DNA from 4 places in the Xanthomonas sp. WHRI 1810A genome. Region 1 is predicted to be linked to each of the others. Evidence: predicted binding sites of a transcription regulator. Region 1 holds the regulator's gene; each other region holds the start of a gene.
What was found. The regulator FliA, encoded in region 1, starts transcription of late flagellar genes. The targets are predictions, from matches to a motif close to TAAAGTTTNNCNNNCNNNGGCCGATAA.

Region 1 (5,447 bases):
CCAAGCTGGCGGCCCGGTACGTATTGAAATACGGCGCACAGAACATCGCGCTGGTGAGCATGGACAGTTTCCGGATCGGCGCCCAGGAGCAATTGAAAACCCTGGGCCGGATCCTGAATGTGCCCGTCACCCACGTCGATCCGGGGCAATCCCTGGCTCAGGCGCTGGAACCTTTACTGCGCAAGCGCGTGGTGCTGATCGATACCGCAGGCCTGCAGGCCAGCGATCCAGCCCTGCGTTTGCAACTCGAAAGCCTTGCGGGGCGCGGCATCAAGTCGCGCAACTACCTGGTACTGGCAACCACCAGCCAGAAGCAAGTGCTCTCGGCGGCTTATCACAGCTACAAACGTTGCGGTCTGGCCGGGTGCATCCTGACCAAACTGGATGAAACAGCCAGTCTCGGAGAGGTGTTGAGTTTGGCGATCAGTCATGAATTGCCTGTGGCCTATCTAACCGATGGACCGCGGATCCCGGATGATCTGCATTTGCCGCGTCGGCACCAGTTGGTGAGTCGAGCGGTCAGCGTGCAGATGCAGGAGGAGCCAAGCGAGGAAGCGATGGCGGATATGTTTGCGGATCTTTATCACAGCCCTGGCAAGCGCGTGGGTTAGGTGAAGAATATGACACTGGAATGCACCCACTTCGCTGGTCTGCCAGGCATTGTTCGTACCACGAACGTGCAGCCCGACATGTGGCTTAGGTCTAAGCAAGACAAGGTAAACAATTAACATGGGCAGCATGCATCCCGTACAGGTTATTGCAGTGACCGGTGGCAAAGGTGGCGTAGGCAAGACGAACGTGTCGGTGAACCTTTCACTGGCGCTGGCCGAGCTTGGACGCCGCGTCATGTTGCTGGACGCCGATCTGGGTCTGGCCAACGTCGACGTGCTGCTGGGGCTTACGCCAAAACGCACCCTTGCCGACGTCGTTGAAGGTCGATGCGAGCTGCGCGACGTCCTGCTGCAGGGCCCGGGCGGTATCCGCATCGTGCCGGCGGCGTCCGGCACCCAGAGCATGGTCCACCTGACCCCGGCGCAACACGCAGGGCTGATTCAGGCGTTCAGCGACATCGGCGACAACCTGGACGTGCTGGTGATCGACACCGCTGCCGGGATCGGCGAGTCGGTGGTGAGTTTCGTGCGCGCCGCCCAGGAAGTGCTGCTGGTGGTGTGCGACGAGCCGACCTCGATCACGGACGCCTACGCCCTGATCAAGTTGCTCAACCGCGACTACGGCATGAACCGTTTCCGGGTCCTGGCCAACATGGCACAGAGCCCGCAGGAAGGTCGCAACCTGTTCGCCAAGCTGACCAAGGTCACCGACCGCTTCCTCGACGTCGCCCTGCAGTACGTAGGCGCGGTGCCGTACGACGAATGCGTGCGCAAGGCCGTGCAGAAACAACGCGCGGTGTACGAAGCGTTTCCCCGTTCCAAGTGCTCGCTGGCGTTCAAGGCCATCGCGCAGAAAGTGGACACCTGGCCGCTGCCGGCCAATCCGCGTGGGCATCTCGAATTTTTCGTCGAACGCCTGGTGCATCAGACCAGCGCAGGGCCAGTGTCATGACAGCAAGTGGGTATCGCATGTACAGCAAATCGTCCCGTGATTCCCAGTATGAGCTGATCGAGCGCTATGCGCCCTTGGTCAAGCGGATTGCCTATCACTTGCTGGCGCGTCTGCCAGCCAGCGTGCAGGTCGAAGACTTGATCCAGGCCGGCATGATCGGGCTGCTCGAAGTGTCGACCAAGTACGACTCCACCAAAGGCGCCAGCTTTGAAACCTACGCCGGGATTCGTATCCGTGGCGCGATGCTCGATGAAGTGCGCAAGGGTGACTGGGCGCCTCGCTCGGTGCACCGCAACACGCGCATGGTCAGCGACGCGATTCGTTCAATCGAAGCGAAAACCGGGCGTGACGCTAAAGATCACGAAGTTGCGGCCGAACTCCAATTGAGTCTCGACGATTACTACGGGATTTTGAACGATACCTTGGGCAGCCGGCTGTTCAGTTTCGACGACCTGTTACAGGACGGCGAACATGAAGGGCTGCACGAGGACGGCGCAAGCCAGTCGCTCGAGCCGTCGCGGGATCTGGAAGACGAGCGTTTCCAGAGCGCGTTGGCCGAGGCCATCGCCAATCTGCCAGAGCGTGAACGCCTGGTGTTGGCGCTGTACTACGACGAAGAGCTGAACCTCAAGGAAATCGGTGAGGTCCTGGGTGTCAGCGAATCACGGGTCAGCCAGTTGCACAGCCAGTGCGCCGCGCGTTTGCGAGGGCGTCTGGGAGAATGGCGAGCACGTTGACAGACCCGCAACGCACGTTGCGTGTCGTGTTCTGCCGCATTTATTTGCCAAGCCCGTCGTGGTTTCGTGCAGCCCGGTCAGCGAGCTGTGCCGGTATTGATTGAACGCGCGTCCAGGTGCTGGACGCGTTAAAGACTGCTTGGAGGTCGAATTGGACAAGAACATGAAAATCCTCATCGTTGATGACTTCTCAACGATGCGGCGGATCATAAAAAACCTGTTGCGTGACCTTGGGTTCACCAACACGGCCGAAGCAGATGACGGCATCACCGCCTTGCCGATGTTGCAAAGCGGCTCGTTTGATTTTCTGGTGACCGACTGGAACATGCCGGGCATGTCCGGCATCGACCTGCTGCGTCAGGTGCGTGCCGACGAGCGCCTGCGCAGTCTGCCGGTGTTGATGGTCACCGCTGAAGCCAAGCGTGAGCAGATCATCGAAGCCGCACAGGCCGGTGTCAACGGGTACGTCGTCAAGCCTTTCACAGCGCAAGTACTGAAAGAAAAAATCGAGAAGATATTCGAGCGCGTCAATAGCTGATGTTCGCTGCGAGGGCGCTATGGATTCCAAAGATTCGACAATGGGTGACTTTGAGTCAACCCTGAAGAAACACGCACAGCAGCTGGTCGAAAGCCTTGAAAAAGGCAAGTTCGGCGACGCCGTGCAACTGATCCATGAGCTGAACCAGACCCGGGATCGCGGCCTGTATCAGGAAGTCGGCAAGCTGACGCGTGAGCTGCACAGCGCCATCGTCAACTTCCAGATCGACCCGAGCATGCCCCAGGCCGAAGAGGTCTCTCAGATCACCGACGCGACAGAGCGCTTGTCGTACGTGGTCCGGCTGACCGAGAACGCAGCCAATCGGACCATGGATCTGGTGGAGCAAAGCACCCCGTTGATGAACGGGCTCACCACCGACGCCCAGGCCTTGAGCGCCGACTGGGGCCGCTTCATGCGGCGCGAGATCAGTGCCGAAGAGTTTCGCGACCTGGCCCGCCGTGTCGACACGTTCCTGACCCGCAGCGAGCAGGAGACCCACGAAGTGGCGGGCCACCTGAACAACATTCTGCTGGCCCAGGATTACCAGGACCTCACCGGTCAGGTGATCAAGCGCGTGACGCAGTTGGTGACCGAAGTCGAGAGCAACCTGCTCAAGCTGGTACTCATGGCCAGCCAGGTCGACCGCTTCGCGGGCATCGAACACGACCAGGAAGTCTTCCGTCAGCAAAAAGAACAGGAAAAACTTCACTCCAAGGGTGAAGGTCCGCAGATTCATGCCGATAAACGTGAAGACGTCGTATCCGGTCAGGATGATGTAGACGATCTGCTATCCAGCCTGGGTTTCTAGGTTCTGAGTCAACAGCGGTGGTGAGCCGGCGGCGTGATGTTTGACCGCCCCCGGATCACCCCCACTGACGGCTTAGCCCACGACCTGGATCGGTTGACGGTTAAATTTTAGGAGCACCCCCCCAATGAGCTTCGGCGCCGATGAAGAAATCCTTCAGGATTTTCTGGTTGAGGCCGGCGAGATTCTGGAGCAACTGTCCGAGCAACTGGTCGAGCTGGAAAGCCGCCCGGATGACGCTGACTTGCTCAATGCAATTTTTCGCGGTTTTCACACTGTAAAAGGGGGCGCCGGCTTCCTCCAGCTCAATGAGCTGGTTGAATGCTGCCACATCGCCGAAAACGTCTTCGACATCCTGCGCAAAGGTGAGCGCCGGGTCGATTCCGAGCTCATGGACGTGGTGCTTGAAGCCCTGGACGCGGTCAACGCCATGTTCGGCGAAGTCCGTGAACGCACCGAAGTCACCCCGGCAACGCCGGAGTTACTGGCTGCGCTGGCGCGTCTGGCCGAGCCTGCTGCTGCGGACGAAGTGGCCGTCGCCGCTCCCGTAGCTGCCGAGCCTGTCGCCGACCCGTCGGACGACATCACCGATGACGAATTCGAGCAATTGCTGGATTCGCTCAACGCCGTCAAGGCCCAGGCCGCCGGCGGCAAAGTATCCGCGCCGATCGCCGCGCCGGTTGCCCCTGCGCCGCCCGCTGCCGCACCGGCTGCCAAAGCCAGCGACGACATCACCGACGCCGAATTTGAATCGCTGCTGGATCAACTGCACGGCAAGGGCCAGTTCGCCGTGGATGCGGTGGCAACCCCTGCGCCGCCAGCCCCGGCGGTCAGCACCTCGTCCGATGAAATCACCGACGACGAATTTGAATCGCTGCTGGACCAGTTGCACGGCAAAGGCAGCTTCTCGGTCGATTCTACCGTCACCGACTTGCCAGTTGCTGACGCCCCGGTAGCCCCACCTGCACCTGCCGCCAGCGGTGGCAAACCGTCGGACGAAATCAGCGACAACGAATTCGAAGACCTGCTGGACCAACTGCACGGCAAGGGCAAGTTCGAGCCTGACGCCATTGCCAGCGCCCCGGCTGCGGTCTCGGCACCGGCCAAAAAAGCCGAGCCTGCAAAATCGCCGGCGCCTGCTGCACCCCCTGCGGCCAAGGCGGCTGCGCCTGCCAAAGCCGCTGCGCCTGCGGCCGAGAAGTCCGAAGCCGAAACCACTGTGCGGGTTGACACCGCGCGGCTGGACGAAATCATGAACATGGTCGGCGAACTGGTGCTGGTGCGTAACCGCCTGGTGCGCCTGGGTGCCAACAGCGCAGACGAAGCCATGTCCAAGGCCGTGTCCAATCTGGACGTGGTCACCGCTGACTTGCAGACCGCGGTGATGAAGACGCGGATGCAGCCGATCAAGAAAGTCTTCGGCCGCTTCCCGCGACTGGTCCGCGATCTGGCGCGTCAGTTGAAGAAAGAAATCGCTCTGGAACTGGTGGGTGAAGAAACCGACCTGGACAAGAACCTGGTCGAGGCACTGGCCGATCCGCTGGTCCACTTGGTGCGCAACGCGGTCGACCACGGCATCGAGTCGCCGGAAGAGCGCGAGGCATCGGGCAAGCCCCGGGGCGGGCGCGTCATTCTCTCGGCCGAACAGGAAGGCGACCACATCCTGCTGTCGATTTCCGATGACGGCAAGGGCATGGACCCGGCTGTGCTGCGAGCGATCGCGGTCAAGCGTGGGGTGATGGACAAGGACGCCGCCGACCGCCTGAGCGACAGCGACTGCTACAACCTGATTTTCGCGCCGGGC
Region 2 (5,447 bases), on a different contig from region 1:
CTTCACCTCCTTGACGAAGGTGATGCCATCCATGTTTGGCATGTTCACGTCGCTGATCATCAGGTGCACTTTCTGCCCGGTGAGTTTGCGCAGCGCATCCTTGCCGTCGCAGGCTTCGATGACGTCGTAACCTGCGCTTTTCAGCGTGATGCCCACCACTTGACGAATGCTTGCGGAATCGTCGACTACCAGTACTGTCTTGGCCATGCGGCCTCCTGTGGTGCTAGAAAAAAGTAATCGTTTCTTCAGCGGTCTGGGTGGACTTGCCAACGTGATTCTGGCGCTGCTCGCGCATTGCGTAGCCGCGTTCCATTTGCGCCATAAAGGCGTTGGCGTCCATGATCAAGGGGTGGCCGCTGCGCTCGGCCTGCTGGAGCTCGTCGTACAGGGCATTCATGCGTTCGCGCACCTGATTGAGAATCTGGCTGACACGATCCTGAAACTGCAGGGTGACCAGCACATCGCTGATTTCCTGACCGATGCCCGCGCTTTCGTTTAGCAGGCCCTCGGCGGATTGGCGCAGCTGATCTGTGATCGAGCCGAAGCGCGCGAGCACCCCTTCGATGGTGCTCTGGGAGGCGCTGACGCTGTCGTTGCTGCGCTCGCTGCTTTCGCCTGCGACCTCTACCAGCCGCGTGATGGCGGCATTGATGATGTCGACTTTTGCCGACATTTTCTGGCCGGTCTCGCTGGATTGGCTGGAGAGGGTACGTACGGCGTCGGCAACCACCGCAAAACCTCGTCCTGCTTCTCCGGCGCGCGCCGCTTCGATGGCCGCGTTTAGCGCCAGCAGGTTGGTTTGTGCAGCGATGGCGGCTACGTCGGCGGCCATCGACCTGAGTTCGCCGGTGTAAGAGGTCAAATTGCGTACTTCGCCGAGCATCTCGTCGCGGCTCTGCTGAGCGAGCCGTAATGACTCAACCACCTGATACAGCTCACCTGCGCTGGTGGTCAGGCTGCTGGCGCCTGCAGCGCCGCCGTCTGCGGCGATCTGAGAAGCGCGCACGGTTTCATCCAGGCGCCGGGAGATGTCGACGAATCGAGAAGTAAGGTCGGAAATCGCTTGCTCGGTCTGTTCACGGGAGGTGTCGATTTGCCTGACCCAGATCGGCAGTGCCTGCTGACAAAGCACTTCAAGTGCAGGCGTTGGAGCCTGCTCCGATTGTCGCGCATGGATGTCGTCCAAGGCCGCTTGGCGGAGCCCTGACTCGTTTTTGATGCGCTGTGCGAGCCACGCGGCGCATAGCCCCGAGAACAACCCTGGTGCCAATGTACACCCGACTATCAGCGGCCATGATAGTGCGCCGCCACCCAGGACGGTCAGCGCTCCACACGCTGCAACACCTGCTAAGGCACCGGGGGCGAGAAGGGCGAAAAGACCGACATTCCTTGACGTGGGCATATGCACTCCATACTGAGCAGTCGCAAACCAAGTGTGCGAAGTAACTTGGTTATCACCAGTGCGTCATAAAACTTGACCCCTCAAAAACCACCATTCGTCGGCCTGACATTTAAATATATACAAGTGTTGTACAGCGAGGGAATCCAGTGAGGTATTGGCCTTTTTGCTTGTCCTGGCGCCAAATCCTATGAGCCAGACAGGGCGGGTGCTCAAGGCGAATTATTAGATCCAGGCTATGTAGTCGGCATGCCTTAAACGTGTACAACTCTGTGCAACACTCGGACGCTTTCACTGTGTAAAGATTTGAAAGCCTCGCAGCCGGCGCTCGCGCTTAATCTCTTCTTCCAACTCTCCATTCAATTTCTTTGTCATGGGCACCTTGTGATCTTTCCATCGCGGAGCCGTGGGCAAGTGATCCGGGTCAGGCATCAAGCCTTCAAGCTCGGGGCTTCATGTCCTCCAAGGCGCTAACGGCCTGAAAAAGTCCTGTAAAAAACGCATGAAGTCGCGCGTGCGTTCAGGCAAACCCTCCCGTTGATGTGTCAACGCCACAACGTCTGCGTCCGGTAGTTTCCAGGCCGGTAGCAGTCTTACAAGGGTTCCGTCGGCCAAAGCGTCGGCAACATCCCATTCAGACCGCAGGATGATGCCTTGGCCATCACATCCCCATTGCCGGATGACGCCACCATCGTTACTGCTTAAGGTCGGACGAATGCGCACGCTTTGAGTATTCCGTCCTCGGGTGAACTGCCACAAGGTCACATCCTCGTTATTCTCGCGTAATGCAATGCACGGCAGTTCAGCGAGTTGTTCGGGTGTCTCGATTGGCCCCTGTCGCTTGAGAAACGCCGGCGAGGCGCAGACGAACCGGCGATTCGGCGCAAGCGTTCGGCCCACTAGATTCGACACCCCAAGCTGACCGATATGAATCACCACATCGAAGCGGTCGGTTGCCTCGACCATGGGCTGGTCGGAAAGGGTCAGCGCGATGTCCACCTCTGGGTGCAGGTTCTTGAAAGCGGCCACCGCAGGTGCAACGTACTGCCTGCCAAAACCAAAGGGTGCGTTGATTTTCAGCTTGCCAACGAAACCCTTGCGCCTTTCATGCAAATCTTCCAATAAGGCGTCGAACTGCTCGAGGAGTTCGGCACCGCGCGCGCACAACAGCTCTCCTTCATCAGTGAAACGCAACTGCCTGGCAGAACGGTCCACCAGACGGATATCAAGTTTTTTCTCCATTTGCTGAAGACGTTGAGTGACCGCTGACGGCGTCAGCCCAAGCTTGCGTGAAGCCTCCAGCAGGCTTTTGCTTTCACGAATCACGAGCAGGAAGCGAATTTCAAAGGCATCAGTCATTAAGAATTACTGAATCATAGAGTGAGTGAGTCTAAAGTTCACGGCGGTTTTGAGGGCTTAGAATAGCGCCATTACCGGAGAGAACACATGGCAGAATTACTGGAAACCCCCGCGCTGTTACTGGACGTAGATCGGTTGGATGCCAACATCCTGCGAATGCGTGAAAAGCTGGCGCCATTCAATGTGAAACTGCGGCCTCACGTTAAAACCAACAAATCCCTTGAAGTGACTGAGCGCCTTTTTGAGGGGGGGCGAGGGCCGATCACAGTGTCGACCCTGCGTGAGGCGGACTTCTTTTTTGCCGCTGGATTTACCGACATTCTTTATGGCGTCGGCATCGCCCCGAATAAATTTGGCCATGCCGAACGGCTGCTCGAACAGGGCGCTGCCTTGAAGTTGGTGTTGGATAATCTTGAGAGCGCTCGCCTGTTGGCGGATTTCGCCAAGAGCAGCGCGCAACGATTTGAGGTTCTGCTGGAAGTCGACTGTGACGGCCATCGTTCAGGTATTGCGCCGCAGTCGCACCTGTTGGTGGAGATCGCTGGCGTCTTGCGCGGCAATGGCGTGAAGGTCAGCGGGGTCATGACTCACGCCGGCAACTCTTACGACAGCCACTCCATCAGTGAGATCCAGGCTTATGCCCGTCAGGAGCGCGCGGCAGTCGTTGATGCTGCGCAACTGCTCAGCAACGCTGGATTCGAACTGTCGATCATCAGTGTAGGTTCCACACCCACAGCGCTGTTCACTGAGGATCTTTCAGGCGTCACCGAGATTCGGGCTGGTGTCTTTGCCTTCTTCGATCTGGTAATGGCGGGCCTGGATGTGTGCCGGGTGCAAGACATCGCGGTGTCGGTGCTCACCACTGTCATCGGCCATCAGCCTGAAAAAGGCTGGACCATCGTCGATGCTGGGTGGATGGCGCTTTCCCGCGACCGAGGTACCGCCAAGCAGCGTGTGGATCAGGGATACGGCATTGTTTGCGACATCCACGGCGAGCCCGTTGGCGACCTGATCGTCACGGCGGCCAATCAAGAGCACGGCATCATCTCATCACGCTCCGGCGATATCGAAGCGGCTAAAGAGCTTTCCGTAGGGACGCAGCTGCGGATTCTACCCAACCATGCCTGTGCCACTTCTGCGCAGCATAACGGTTATCACGTCCTGACCCAGGGACGCCGCCTGGGTTACTGGCCACGCATCGCGGGCTGGTAAATATCGTTTTCGTGTTTGTTGCTTTAACTGCCGCCTATTAATCACATAAGAGTAAAGGCGTACCGCTAATGATGAAGAACCTTTCCGTTTGGATCTTGATTGGAATGATCCTGGGGGCCGCTGTCGGCGCCTGCTTGCATCCGGTATTAAGCGAGTCCAATGCACAGATGGTGGTATCACAGTACCTGTCCATATTTACCGAGATATTTTTGCGCGCGATCAAGATGATTATTGCGCCGCTGATCTTTTGCGGTCTGGTGTCAGGTATTGCCAACATGCAAGACACTAAAGCAATTGGCCGAATGGGGCTGCGCTCATTGGCGTGGTTTTTTACCGCCTCCGTGATCTCGCTGCTCATTGGTATTATGGCCTGCAACTTTCTCGACTTGGGCGGCGAGATGGCGGCCCATTTGCCTGGTACCGGCGAAACCTTGGGGATCAATGTTGCGCCCTTCAATCTCAAGGCGTTCATAACCAATATCGTTCCCCAAAGCGTGATCAGCGCCATGGCCAGCAACGACATCTTGCAGATAGTAGTGTTTGCAATGTTGTTTGGCATCGCCACAGCGGCGGTTGGCGGGCCATTAAAGACCCGGGTCCTGGAACTGACGGATGCGATCTTCGACATCATGCTGAAGCTTACGGGCTACATCATGTGGCTCGCACCTCTAGGCGTAGGCGCCGCGTTATGTTCGATTATCACTGTCCGAGGTTTGGGCGTTCTGGTGACCTACGGGAAATTGTTGGGTGGATATTACCTGGCTTTGATTCTACTAGGCCTACTGTTGATCGGCGCCGGCCGCATCATTTTGGGACCCGTATCTACGTGTTACTGAGGCTTATCCGCGACCCGTTGCTGATTGGTTTTTCAACGTCGAGCAGTGAGGCTACTTTTCCTAAAACCATCGAGCAATTGCAACGCTTTGGTGTCCCGCGTCGAGTGTCTGGGTTCGTACTGCCGCTGGGTTACTCCTTCAATTTGGACGGAGCAATGCTCTATCAGGCATTTGCAGTCATTTTCATCGCCCAAGCGTTTCATATCGAGATGACGTTTGCCCAGCAGGTCGGTGTTCTGCTGGTGATGTTATTGACCAGTAAAGGCATGGCAGGTGTCCCTCGCGCCTCCCTCGTGGTTGTCGCTGCATCCTTGCCGTCGCTAGGATTGCCGGCATCGGGCCTTTTGTTACTGCTGGCGATCGACCCATTTTTCGACATGGGTCGCACGGTCATCAATGTGTTGGGCAACTGTATTGCAACAGCGTCGGTATCAAAATGGGAAGGGCAGAGTGACGTCCTTGTCATACCTCCTGCGCAGCCCATGGAATCGCTCAACGGCGGACGCGCCGAATCCTCGTACAGCTAATGACTGGAGAAGCTTGGTGGAACTCATCACCTCACAAAAGTTGGCCGCGCCGGGTGGGCATTACTCGCAAGGTGTAGTTACCGGTGGCTTGTTGTTCGTTTCTGGGCAACTGCC
Region 3 (5,447 bases), on a different contig from region 1:
AAGCACTTCATAACCCATAATATTCTGTTGGGGCAACGCAACGATCGGCTGAAGGAATGGGATGAATTCTTCCCGTTCAATGGCCAGCCTTAATGCTTTGTCCAGTTCAATCTGCGCGTAACGCTGCGCTTCATACGCCGGACTGTAAAAGGTGTAGACGGATCGACCGCTTTGTTTGCCGTGATACAAGGCAACGTCCGCATGGTGCAGCAATGTCGACGCGTCCTCGACGCCGGTGCACGAGCGGGCAATGCCCACCGTTGCACTTAACTTCCAGGCCTTGATCACGCCGCTGGGCATCGGCGCGCTCAACCGGGCAATAATCGTCTGGCCCAACCGCTCAAGCCCCTCCTCCCCTGGATCGTTCAACACAAGGAGGCAGAATTCGTCACCGCCCAGGCGCGAGGCCACGCCGTTGTGCTCCAGCGCGATGTCTTCAAGACGGCTCGCCACTTCCCAGATGACATCGTCGCCGACGCTGTGTCCGTAGGTGTCATTGATGGATTTGAAGTGATCCAGATCCACCAGAAAGATGGCCGACGGAACCACCGTCTCGAGCCGCTCGCCCAACAACTCCATGAACACCCGGCGGTTGATGAGCCCGCTCAGTGAGTCGTACCGGGCAAGGGTTTCGGTTTTGGATTGCTTGAGCAGGAGCCGCCGGTAGCTCAGGCGGGTGTTCTTCGCCAGGCGGTTGAGCAAAGCCGTCGGCACCACCAGAGACAGCAGCGAAAACGCAGTGGACGTGAAAATGAAGCGCCACCGCTCTGCGTCTTCAAAGCCTGTGTCGTAGGGCAAACCCAGTGCGCCCATGACCCACCCTTCAACTCTGAACTCCCAGAGGATGGATATTCCGCCCATGGTCACCAGGGCGAGCAGCATCAGACGGATCAATCTCCAACCGCTTGCGAGAGGAATTTCGGACATGATAAGTACCCGGTATCAACAGTAATGGCGTGTTGCTTATTCGTCGCCCTCCTGGAGCAGAGGGCGACGTTAAGTTGAACGTCAGTGAAACGGCTAACGAACGCGCATCACACCTTGAAGCGGTTCACCAGTTGGTTGAGGTCAATGGCCAGCTTTGACATTTCACCGCACGCACTGGCGGTCTGGCTGGCCCCGGCAGAACTTTGAGCCGCCAGCTCCCGGATACTGACCAGGTTGCGATCAACCTCGCGCGCCACGTGGGCTTGCTCCTCCGACGCGGTGGCGATCATCAGGTTGCGTTCGTTGATCTGGGTAATGGCCGTCGCAATCTGATCCAGGGAGCCACTGGCCTTTTGCGCCACATCCAGGGACTGCGTCGCGAGCGTCTTGCTCTTGCCCATGGCGTCCACCGCCAGTTGGGAATCGCTCTGGATCGCCGAAATCATGGTTTCAATCTCTTGCGTCGACACCTGGGTGCGATGAGCCAGGGCCCTGACCTCGTCAGCCACCACGGCAAAGCCCCGACCTTGTTCACCCGCTCGCGCGGCTTCGATGGCGGCGTTCAACGCCAGCAAGTTGGTCTGTTCGGCAATCGCGCGGATGACTTCGACCACCTTGCTGATGCTTTGCGCACGCTGTGACAGCACCTGGATCTGATCACTGGTGTTATCAACGTTGCCGCTCAACAGTTGAATCGACTTCAAGGTGTCGGCCACGCGTTCCAGGCCCGCCTCGGTAAAGCCCTGGGTGCGTCGTGATTCTTCCGAGGCTGACTCCGCATTGCGCGCCACCTCGTCCACCGCTGCGCTCATCTGGGTGACAGCCGTTGCCGCCTGATTCACTTCATCGTTCTGCGACACCAGGCCACGGCTCGATTCCTCCGTGACCGCGGTCATTTCTTCAGAAGCCGAGGCCAACTGGTTGGATGAATCGGAAATCTGCATGATGGTGGTGCGAAGGTTGGCCTGCATCTGCGACAGGGCTTTGAGCAACCGCCCCGCTTCATCCGTGCCGCTGGTGGTGACTTCCTTCGACAGATCGCTGCTGGCGATACGTTCGGCGACGGACAACGCTTCACTGATCGGGGAGGTGATGCTTTTGGTCAGCAATGTGGCCAAGGCGATGGTGAGAATGACCACGCCGACCACCAGGCCGATAACGAATTGCAGCCCGGAGGCATACAGGTCGGTCGCATTTTGTCCTGCGAGCGCTGCGCCTTCGTTGTTGTAGTCGGTAAGGTCCTTGATCTGACCTTCCATTTTTTCCGTCAGGGGCCGGATCGTGGTCGCCACCAGATCAGCCGCAGCGGCCGAGTCGCCACGTGTCAGGATGGGTTCGAGAACCGCCAGGTGTCTGGCGTATTCGTCAGCCGATCCCTTGACCGCCTGATAGAACGAACGCTCATGATCACTGGCAATGAACGACTCATACTTTGCCACCGCATCGGTGAACGCTTTCCGGTAGCCTTCGAACGAGGCGATGGTCTTTTGAATACCTTCAGGGTTTGCGATCGCGCGCTGGGTTTCGAGCCTGAGGCGCAAAGCGCCCGTGTTCATCAATCCCGTTTGACGAATGCTGGCCATCCAGTTGGTTTCGACGTCCTTTTCCGAATCTCGCAACTTTCCCATTTGTACGATGGCGACGGCGCCAAGTACGAAAACCAACACAATAATCAAAGTGAAAAACAGGGCGGCTCGGGGAGCGACGTTAATATTTCTGAGGCGCATGGGAACTGCCTGGGGTGTGAGGTCGGATTTGAAGGACGTTAATGTGGCAATTACGCTATCGACTCAGGGTAAAAAAACCTGAAGCGGATAATGGCCAATGGATACCTTTAGTGATTAAAAGCGTGGATTGCGCAACCTTGGGTTTTTAATCTTTAAATTCGTTGGAAAACAGCAGCAGTTGTGTTGAATGTGCAAGCTTAGGAAAACCGCAAATAAACTTATGGGGCACTATTCAAGAGGCTAATGATATTCAAATGAATATAGGTTTAATTGGACATACTCATTTGAATGTTGACCCGCTCGCTGCTTGAGCTCATCTGCGGACCTGCGCCGCGTACTGAACGATGATTCCAGCCTGCGTTGTCCCGCACGCCACTCAAGGGCTAGACTGGCGCCGCCCCGTTGCCAGGCCCGTCCGCCCATGCCGCTCGTCCCGCCCGATACCGCCGAACAGACACCGATTACCCTCGACGTGGTGCAGCGTTACCACCTGGCGTGGAAGCGCCGCGATCTGGAGGCGATTCTGGCGATCTATCACCCGCAGGTGCAGTACAACGATTTTTTCCAGAACCGCAGCATGGGCCTGACCGAGTTGCGCGCTTACATCACCGGCACATTGCCGCGTCATCCCGATGAGTATCTGGAGCACAACGACCGCATTCGCGCCGACGGCTGCACCGCCTTCATCCAGTACCAGACCGCCCTGAAGGGCAGCGGCGAGCGGGTGGTGTTTCGCAGCAGCGAAGCGATCACGGTCTGCGACGGCCAGATTCTGCGCATCAACGAATACGCGTCGCTGGTGCGCAACGGCGAGCCGCAGACCGGGCGTCAGGCCCCCGCGATCAGCAAGCTGGGGCTGTCGGCGCGGCAGTTGAGTTTCATGGCCCGGGACCTGGCCGATTACTTCACCCGTCAGCAACCGTTCCTGGACCCCGACCTGGACCTGGCCCGGATTGCCAGCGCTACCGGTTACAGCCGCAATCAACTGTCCTACCTGCTCAATCAGGTGCTGGGGCAAAGCTTCTACCGCTACGTGACCCAGGCCCGGCTGAGCCACCTGCTCGAGCGCCTGGCCAGTCACGGTGAAAACGCACCCATCGACGCCCTGGCGGTGAGTGCCGGGTTCAATTCGACGTCGGCGTTCTACAAGGCCTTTCGCAGTCACACCGGTTGCACCCCCAAAGCCTGGCTCAAAGCCCATTGCGTGCGTGCCCGCAGATAACACAGCCCCTGTTGCCGCGCATTAATCTCTGTCGGCAATCAACCGATGGAGCACGTGATGGCTGGCTGGGGTGGTGTGAGTTTGTGGATGGAGCAACTGGGCGAGGGGCTGACGCCGCGTCCGGCGTTGCATCAGGATCTGCAAGCGGATGTGGTGATCATCGGCGCCGGTTACAGCGGCCTGTGGACCGCCTATTACCTCAAGCAACAAGCCCCGCACCTGAACATCGTCATCGTCGAAGCGCAGATTGCCGGCTTCGGCGCCTCCGGCCGCAATGGCGGCTGGCTGATGGGCAACCTGCTGGGCGAAGACCGGCTGCTGGGGCCCCTGCCTGCCGCGCAACGCCACGCGGGTTATCAATTGCTGCATGGCATTCCGGATGAAGTGGCCCGGGTGTGCAACGTCGAAGGCATCGACTGCGAGCTGCGCAAAGGCGGTGTGCTGTATTGCGCGGCTCGTTATCCCGAGCAGGAGCGGCGCCTGCGTGAACAACTGGAGGCTGCCCGCGCCCAAGGCCTGGGCGAAGACGACTACCGCTGGCTGAGCCCCTATGCCCTGCGCGAACAGCTGAATGTGGCCCAGGCTTACGGCGCACTGTATTCACCTCACTGCGCGACCATTCAGCCGGCACGGCTGGTGCGCGGGCTGGCTGAGGCGGTGGAACGGATGGGTGTGCGCATCTACGAGCAGAGCGCCGTACTGGACTGGACGCCCGGCCAGGTTCGCACCGAGCACGGTCGAGTGACGGCCGAATGGGTGGTGCCGGCGGTGGAGGGTTATGCCAGCGCCCTGCCCCCCATGAACAAATACCAACTGGCGGCGCAAAGTCTGATCGTCGCCACCGAGCCCCTGCCGGCCGATGTCTGGGCCGAAATCGGTCTGGCCCGGGGGCAGGCGTTCAGCGAAAACAGCCGGCAAGTCACCTACGGCCAGCGCAGCCGCGACGACCGCCTGGTGTTCGGCGCCCGCGGTGGTTATCTCTTTGGCGGCCGGCTGCGCGAAGACTTCAACCTCAGTCAGGCCGAGCGCGCCTTGCGTCAGTACCTGTTCAGCGAACTGTTCCCCGTCCTGCGCAACGTGCGCCTGACCCACGCCTGGGGCGGCAACCTGGGCGTCGCCCGGCGCTTTCACCCGCACATGCTCGCCGACCGGCGCCAGAAGATTGCCCTGGCCGGCGGTTATGGGGGCGAAGGCGTCGGCGCCAGCAACCTGGGCGGTCGCACGGTAGCGGCGCTGATCCTGGGCCAGGACAACGACCTCACGCGCCAGCCCTGGGTGCTCGGCGACCGGCCGCTGACGGCGTTGCCACGCTGGGAGCCCGAGCCGCTGCGCTGGCTGGGTTACAACGCCATTATCCAGAGCTTCGTTCACGAAGACCGGGTACTGGCCAACCTCCATGCGCCCCGCTGGCGCCGTCAGATGGCCGAAGGGCTGGCCGGGTGCATGGAACGTCTGATGAAGTCCAAGGAGCCGTTTGCATGAAGATCGATCATTTTCGCGATACCGCCCGTTTACCGCTGGGTGAGCCCGGCGCCGTCGGTGTGCCGCTGGGCGAACCGCTGTCGCAGGTT
Region 4 (5,447 bases), on a different contig from region 1:
AAACAAGACCTGCGGGCCTTGATGACCGATTCGCAAGAGTGGTGGCCAGCGGACTTTGGCCACTATGGCCCGCTGTTCATTCGCATGGCCTGGCACAGCGCCGGCACCTACCGCACGGCAGACGGCCGGGGTGGCGCGGGCGCCGGGCAGCAGCGGTTTGCACCGCTCAACAGCTGGCCGGATAACGTCAGCCTGGACAAGGCGCGGCGTCTGATCTGGCCGATCAAGCAGAAATACGGCAGCAAGATTTCCTGGGCCGACCTCATCATCCTCACCGGTAACGTTGCGCTGGAAACCATGGGCTTCAAGACCTTCGGTTTCTCGGGCGGCCGTGCCGACGTGTGGGAGCCGGACGAAGCGGTCTACTGGGGTTCTGAAACCACCTGGCTCGGCGGTGAAGAGCGCTACGGTGCGCAGAAGGAAATGCAGCAGCCCGGCGAGGGCACGCTGGTGGCCGAGCCGGACATGCATGGCAGTGAAGAGAGCCGCACCGACGGCGAGCGTAACCTGGAAAACCCTCTTGGCGCCGTGCAGATGGGCCTGATCTACGTGAACCCGGAAGGCCCTGATGGCAATCCGGACCCTGTCGCCTCGGCCAAAGACATCCATGAAACCTTTACCCGCATGGCGATGAACGCTGAAGAGACTGTGGCTTTGATAGCTGGCGGCCACGCATTCGGCAAGACCCACGGTGCCGGCCCTGCCGACAACGTCGGCGCGGAACCGGAAGCTGCCGATATCGAGCAGCAAGGCCTGGGCTGGCGTAACAGCTTCGGCACCGGTAAAGGGCGCGACACCATCACCAGCGGCCTGGAAGTCACCTGGACCTCGACGCCGACCCAATGGAGCAACGAGTACCTGGAAAACCTCTTTGATTTCGAGTGGGAGCTGACCAAGAGCCCGGCCGGCGCGCACCAATGGACACCCAAAGACGGCGCAGGGGCCAATGCCGTCCCGGATGCCCATGACCCGTCGCGGCGTCACGCGCCGTCCATGCTGACGTCTGACCTGGCGTTGCGTTTCGACCCGGTCTTCGAGCCGATCGCCCGACGTTTCCGGGATAACCCTGACCAACTGACCGACGCATTCGCCCGCGCCTGGTTCAAGCTCACCCACCGCGACATGGGGCCGCTGGCCCGCTACCTCGGGCCGGAAATGCCCGCCGAAGAACTGCTGTGGCAAGACCCGATCCCCGAGGTCAACCATCCATTGGTGAGCGAATCCGATGTGCTGTCGCTCAAGGGCAAGATCCTCGCGTCCGGCCTAACGGTGTCGCAACTGGTCTCCACCGCCTGGGCCGCGGCCTCGACCTTCCGCGGTTCGGACAAGCGCGGCGGGGCCAACGGCGGGCGGATTCGCCTGGCACCACAAAAGTTCTGGCAGTCCAATCAGCCCCAACAGCTTGAAAGCGTGCTCAAGACCCTTGAAGGCATCCAGCAGGCGTTCAACGACACCCAGCCGGACGGCAAGCAGATTTCTATGGCGGACCTGATCGTCCTGGCCGGCAACGTCGGCGTTGAACAGGCTGCGAAAAATGCCGGTCATGACGTCAAGGTGCCGTTCTCGCCAGGGCGTATGGACGCCTCTCAGGAACAGACCGATGTCGAGTCTTTCAGTTTTCTGGAACCCCGGGCTGACGGCTTCCGCAACTACTTGAAGGGACACTACAAGGCCAAGCCCGAGGCACTGTTGATCGACAAGGCGCAACTGTTGACGCTCACGGCGCCGGAAATGACCGTGCTGCTGGGTGGTCTGCGCGTGCTGGACACCAACGTGGGGCAGAGCAAACACGGCGTGTTCACCGAGCGGCCGCAGGCACTGACCAACGACTTCTTCGTCAACCTGCTGGACATGGGCACGGAGTGGAAACCGGTGTCGGACGCCAGGGAAGCGTTCGAAGGACGGGATCGCAAAACCGGCGCCGTCAAATGGACCGGCACACGTGTGGATCTGGTGTTCGGCTCCCACGCTCAGCTTCGGGCGCTGGCCGAGGTGTATGCCAGCGAAGACGCACAGGAGAAGTTTGTCGGCGATTTCGTCAAGGCATGGACCAAGGTGATGAACCTTGATCGGTTTGATCTGAGGTAATAACCACAACCTGTAGGAGCCAACTTGTTGGCGAAGCGGCTGGTTCGGTCTATCCCGGCTGACGCTTCGCGAACAAGTTCGCTCCTACAGATTGCGGTGTTGAGCGGCTTGTTTTGAACGCTAGCGGCCGGCTGTTTTTTTCATTATGAGGTCAACAATCTCCTTTACCGTCCTGATGCTTCCAACCTCTTCGTTAGTTGTCTCGATCTTGAATTCCTCCTCGACGGCCATTACAAGCGTCGTACCGTCGATCGAATCAAGCCCCAAGTCGTTCACAAGGTTTGCCGCCTCCACGACCTTACTCACCCCAACGTTCAGGTTGTCAGCAATAATGTTTCTCACTTTCACCAACACATTCGCCCTGTCCATAACCCACCTCGTCCGTTTGTGAGGCTGTAATGATCAGCCTCGATACCCCGTGCGACAACTGTCAGAAATGACAGGTTTGGCCTGAAAAGCAGACGATTCCGACGAAATGTATCGATGGCACGGCACTCAGAAAGTCAGGTCACGCATAATCCGCGGACAGATCACCGATCTGTGATGGGCTTCACATTAAAGCTTTTGCCCAGCCGGCCGATTTGAAGCTTCTAAAGTGATTTTTTACTTTGCCTCAGGGAGCTACGGCATGCAGGCGTTAAAGGCGTTGTATGAATCGATTGAAAGGCACTTCTTCAACTCGCTGACCAGAAAGCTGTCGAGTCTCTTTCTGCTGGTGGTCGTCAGCGGGTTGCTCTATTGGGTGGCGCTGAGCATGCGTGCCGACATTCTCCTGCAGTTGCGCGCCGCGCAGTTGGACGCGGGCTTGCTGGCGCAGATCGAGGGCAAGTTGAATGGTCTAAGCAACGCCATTCTGGTCAGCACGCTGTTTACGCTGGGCATGGTCAGTTTCATGGTCTGGTATTTCCGCCATCTGATCGTGCGGCCTGTGACCTACATGACTCACGCGCTGGAAGAAATCGCCAATGGCGAGGGCGATCTGTCCAAGGACCTGCCGCTGCTGACCCACGATGAAATTCGCGTACTGGCCAGCACCTGTAACCGTTTCCTGGCCAAGCAGCGCGAGATCATCAGCAACGTTCAGGCCCTCACCGTGCACATCGCGGTCGAGTCCGCCCGCTCGTTGAAGAACATCAGCGATTCCAGTGACAGCGCCACGCATCAGGCGCGGTTCGCCAAGGAAGTGATGGAGCAGAGCAACACGGCGGTAGGCCGCATCGAAGAGGTCTCTCAGCAGACGCAAGGCATTTCCAGTACCACCGCGCAGAACCTGAGCATGGCCCGCGCTTCGTATTCCGAGTTGCTGGAAGTCACCGGCAACATCAGCGAAATCTCCCGCAGCCTCGGTGAATTCAGCACGTTGGTGTCGGCGCTCAACCAACGCTCATCGAGCATCAAATCCATCGTCGGGCTGATCCAGCAGATTTCTGCCCAGACCAACCTGCTGGCACTCAACGCGGCCATCGAGGCGGCGCGTGCCGGCGAAAGCGGCCGTGGTTTTGCGGTGGTGGCCGACGAAGTGCGCACCCTGGCGCAAAACGTCAGCCGCGCCACCGAAGACATCTCGCAGAACATCGACGCCATGCTGCTGGAAGTCAGCTCGACCCACGAGCAGACCACCCAGATCAGCCACAGCGCGCGGGAGACGCAGAAAGTCGTCGAGCGCGCCTCCGGCCATTTCGAAAGCATGATCGGCGACTTCGAATCCACCAACGGTAAGCTCGCGGACATTGCCGGCCACATTCAGCAGTTTGCCGACAGCAACACCGGCATCAACGAACGCGTGACGCGGATTCACGCCGACAGCCAGTCCATCGACCAACGCATGCAGCACTCCGCCACCGCCACCCGCGATCTGTCAGGCGTGGCGGAAAAAGTGCAGGCGCTGCTGGGCAAATTCGTCCTGGGCCACGGCCCGCTCGATGCGGCCATCACCCGTGCCAGCCGATGCCGGGATGTTTTACAGATCCGTCTCGCCGAGCTGCAAAAGCAAGGCGTCAATCTGTTCGATCAAAGCTACAAATTGATTCCCAACACCGATCCGAAGCAATACATGACCAGCTACACCGAGCGCTTCGCCCAGGTCTGCCAGGAAGCGTGCGACGCGCTCACCAAAGGCACGCAGGGCGGCAAGGTCTCGTTCATCGTCGACGCCAAGGGCTACTGCCCGGTCAACAACAGCTGGGTCTCGAAAAAGCCTACCGGCAATCGCGACATTGACCTGCCGGTGTGCCGAAACAAGCGCATGTTCTCCGACCCCATCGGCCTGCGCGCGGCGGGGAATAAGCAGCGCTTCCTGCTGCAGACCTACCTGCGCGACACCGGCGAAATCATGACCGAGATCGACGTGCCGTTCTTCTTTGACGGGCGGCATTGGGGCAATTTGCGGCTCGGTTTCGATGCGGCGGCGTTACTGGCGGAGTAAGACAGGCACGCGTGCGAACCGGCTTTCACGCGCGCCCGCTCACGGCTGTGGCGAACACCTCGCGCAGCCATGTGCAACCGCCGTCGCGGTGCACCCGCTCATGCCACACCATCACCATCTCGTACCCCGGCACTTCAACCGGGGCTTCGACAGCCTGTACATCACGTCTCCCGGAGACCAGCCGTGAAGGCAGCATTGCCACCAGATCGGTACTTGCGACGACCGACAGGGCGAACAGAAAGTGGGGCACGGACAACGCCACCCGGCGGCTGAGTCCGACCTCTGCCAGGGATTTGTCTGTCACGCCATAAAACCCGCCGCTGCCATCTTTGGAGACCAGTACGTGTTCGAGATCGCAGAAGTCTTGCACCGACATGCGCGGTTTCAGACGCGGATGGTTGATTCGTCCTACGAGCACGTAGCGTTCGGTGAACAGTGACTGGCGATGAAGACCGGCGGGTGCGTTGTCGGCGGTTTGCAGCACGACGTCGATGGCGCCTTGTTCGGCCTGCTTGAAGACGTGTGAAGGGCTGAGGTCGAGAATGGCCAGTCGGGTATGAGGCGCTTCGACACGCAGGCGTTGCAGCGCGGGCAGGATGATGGTGGATTCGCCGTAGTCCGCAGCGCCAACGCGCCACGTCGCCGTCGCCTGCAAAGGGTCGAAAGGCGCTGCCGGCGCAACCGCTCGCCCCAAACCCTCCAGCGCCAGACGCAATGGCTCGCGCAGTTCGTTGGCTCTGGCCGTGGGCTGCATGCCTCGCGGGCCGGGCAGCAACAGTGGATCACCGAAGACGTCGCGCAGTTTGGCCAGGTGCACGCTGACCGAAGGCTGGGAGAGATTGAGCCGCTCGGCGGCGCGGGTGACGTTGTGCTCGGACAGCAGGACGTCCAGCGTGACGAGCAGGTTGAGGTCCAGACGCCTGAGATTGTTCAT

Region 2: ABQX22_RS14100 (methyl-accepting chemotaxis protein) is a predicted target of FliA. The motif match lies at 1,452-1,478, and genes of this name have one in related genera.
Region 3: ABQX22_RS04940 (methyl-accepting chemotaxis protein) is a predicted target of FliA. The motif match lies at 2,710-2,736, and genes of this name have one in related genera.
Region 4: ABQX22_RS19490 (methyl-accepting chemotaxis protein) is a predicted target of FliA. The motif match lies at 2,645-2,671, and genes of this name have one in related genera.

What each region holds. Positions count from the first base shown of each region.
Region 1 covers NZ_JBEGED010000005.1:135,304-140,750, reverse strand. Annotated here, with positions in the region: gene flhF (flagellar biosynthesis protein FlhF) at 1-611, shown strand, start outside; gene fleN (flagellar synthesis regulator FleN) at 730-1,563, shown strand; gene fliA (RNA polymerase sigma factor FliA) at 1,560-2,300, shown strand; gene cheY (chemotaxis response regulator CheY) at 2,452-2,838, shown strand; gene ABQX22_RS09925 (protein phosphatase CheZ) at 2,879-3,646, shown strand; gene ABQX22_RS09920 (chemotaxis protein CheA) at 3,771-5,447, shown strand, end outside.
Region 2 covers NZ_JBEGED010000008.1:167,597-173,043, forward strand. Annotated here, with positions in the region: gene ABQX22_RS14095 (response regulator) at 1-207, opposite strand, end outside; gene ABQX22_RS14100 (methyl-accepting chemotaxis protein) at 224-1,402, opposite strand; gene ABQX22_RS14105 (LysR family transcriptional regulator) at 1,853-2,758, opposite strand; gene ABQX22_RS14110 (alanine racemase) at 2,846-3,970, shown strand; gene ABQX22_RS14115 (dicarboxylate/amino acid:cation symporter) at 4,039-4,806, shown strand; gene ABQX22_RS14120 (dicarboxylate/amino acid:cation symporter) at 4,797-5,333, shown strand; gene ABQX22_RS14125 (RidA family protein) at 5,350-5,447, shown strand, end outside.
Region 3 covers NZ_JBEGED010000002.1:358,474-363,920, reverse strand. Annotated here, with positions in the region: gene ABQX22_RS04945 (putative bifunctional diguanylate cyclase/phosphodiesterase) at 1-702, opposite strand, end outside; gene ABQX22_RS04940 (methyl-accepting chemotaxis protein) at 1,035-2,654, opposite strand; gene ABQX22_RS04935 (AraC family transcriptional regulator) at 3,076-3,876, shown strand; gene ABQX22_RS04930 (NAD(P)/FAD-dependent oxidoreductase) at 3,934-5,358, shown strand; gene ABQX22_RS04925 (cupin domain-containing protein) at 5,355-5,447, shown strand, end outside.
Region 4 covers NZ_JBEGED010000013.1:187,731-193,177, forward strand. Annotated here, with positions in the region: gene katG (catalase/peroxidase HPI) at 1-2,088, shown strand, start outside; gene ABQX22_RS19485 (acyl carrier protein) at 2,209-2,457, opposite strand; gene ABQX22_RS19490 (methyl-accepting chemotaxis protein) at 2,717-4,513, shown strand; gene ABQX22_RS19495 (LysR family transcriptional regulator) at 4,539-5,447, opposite strand.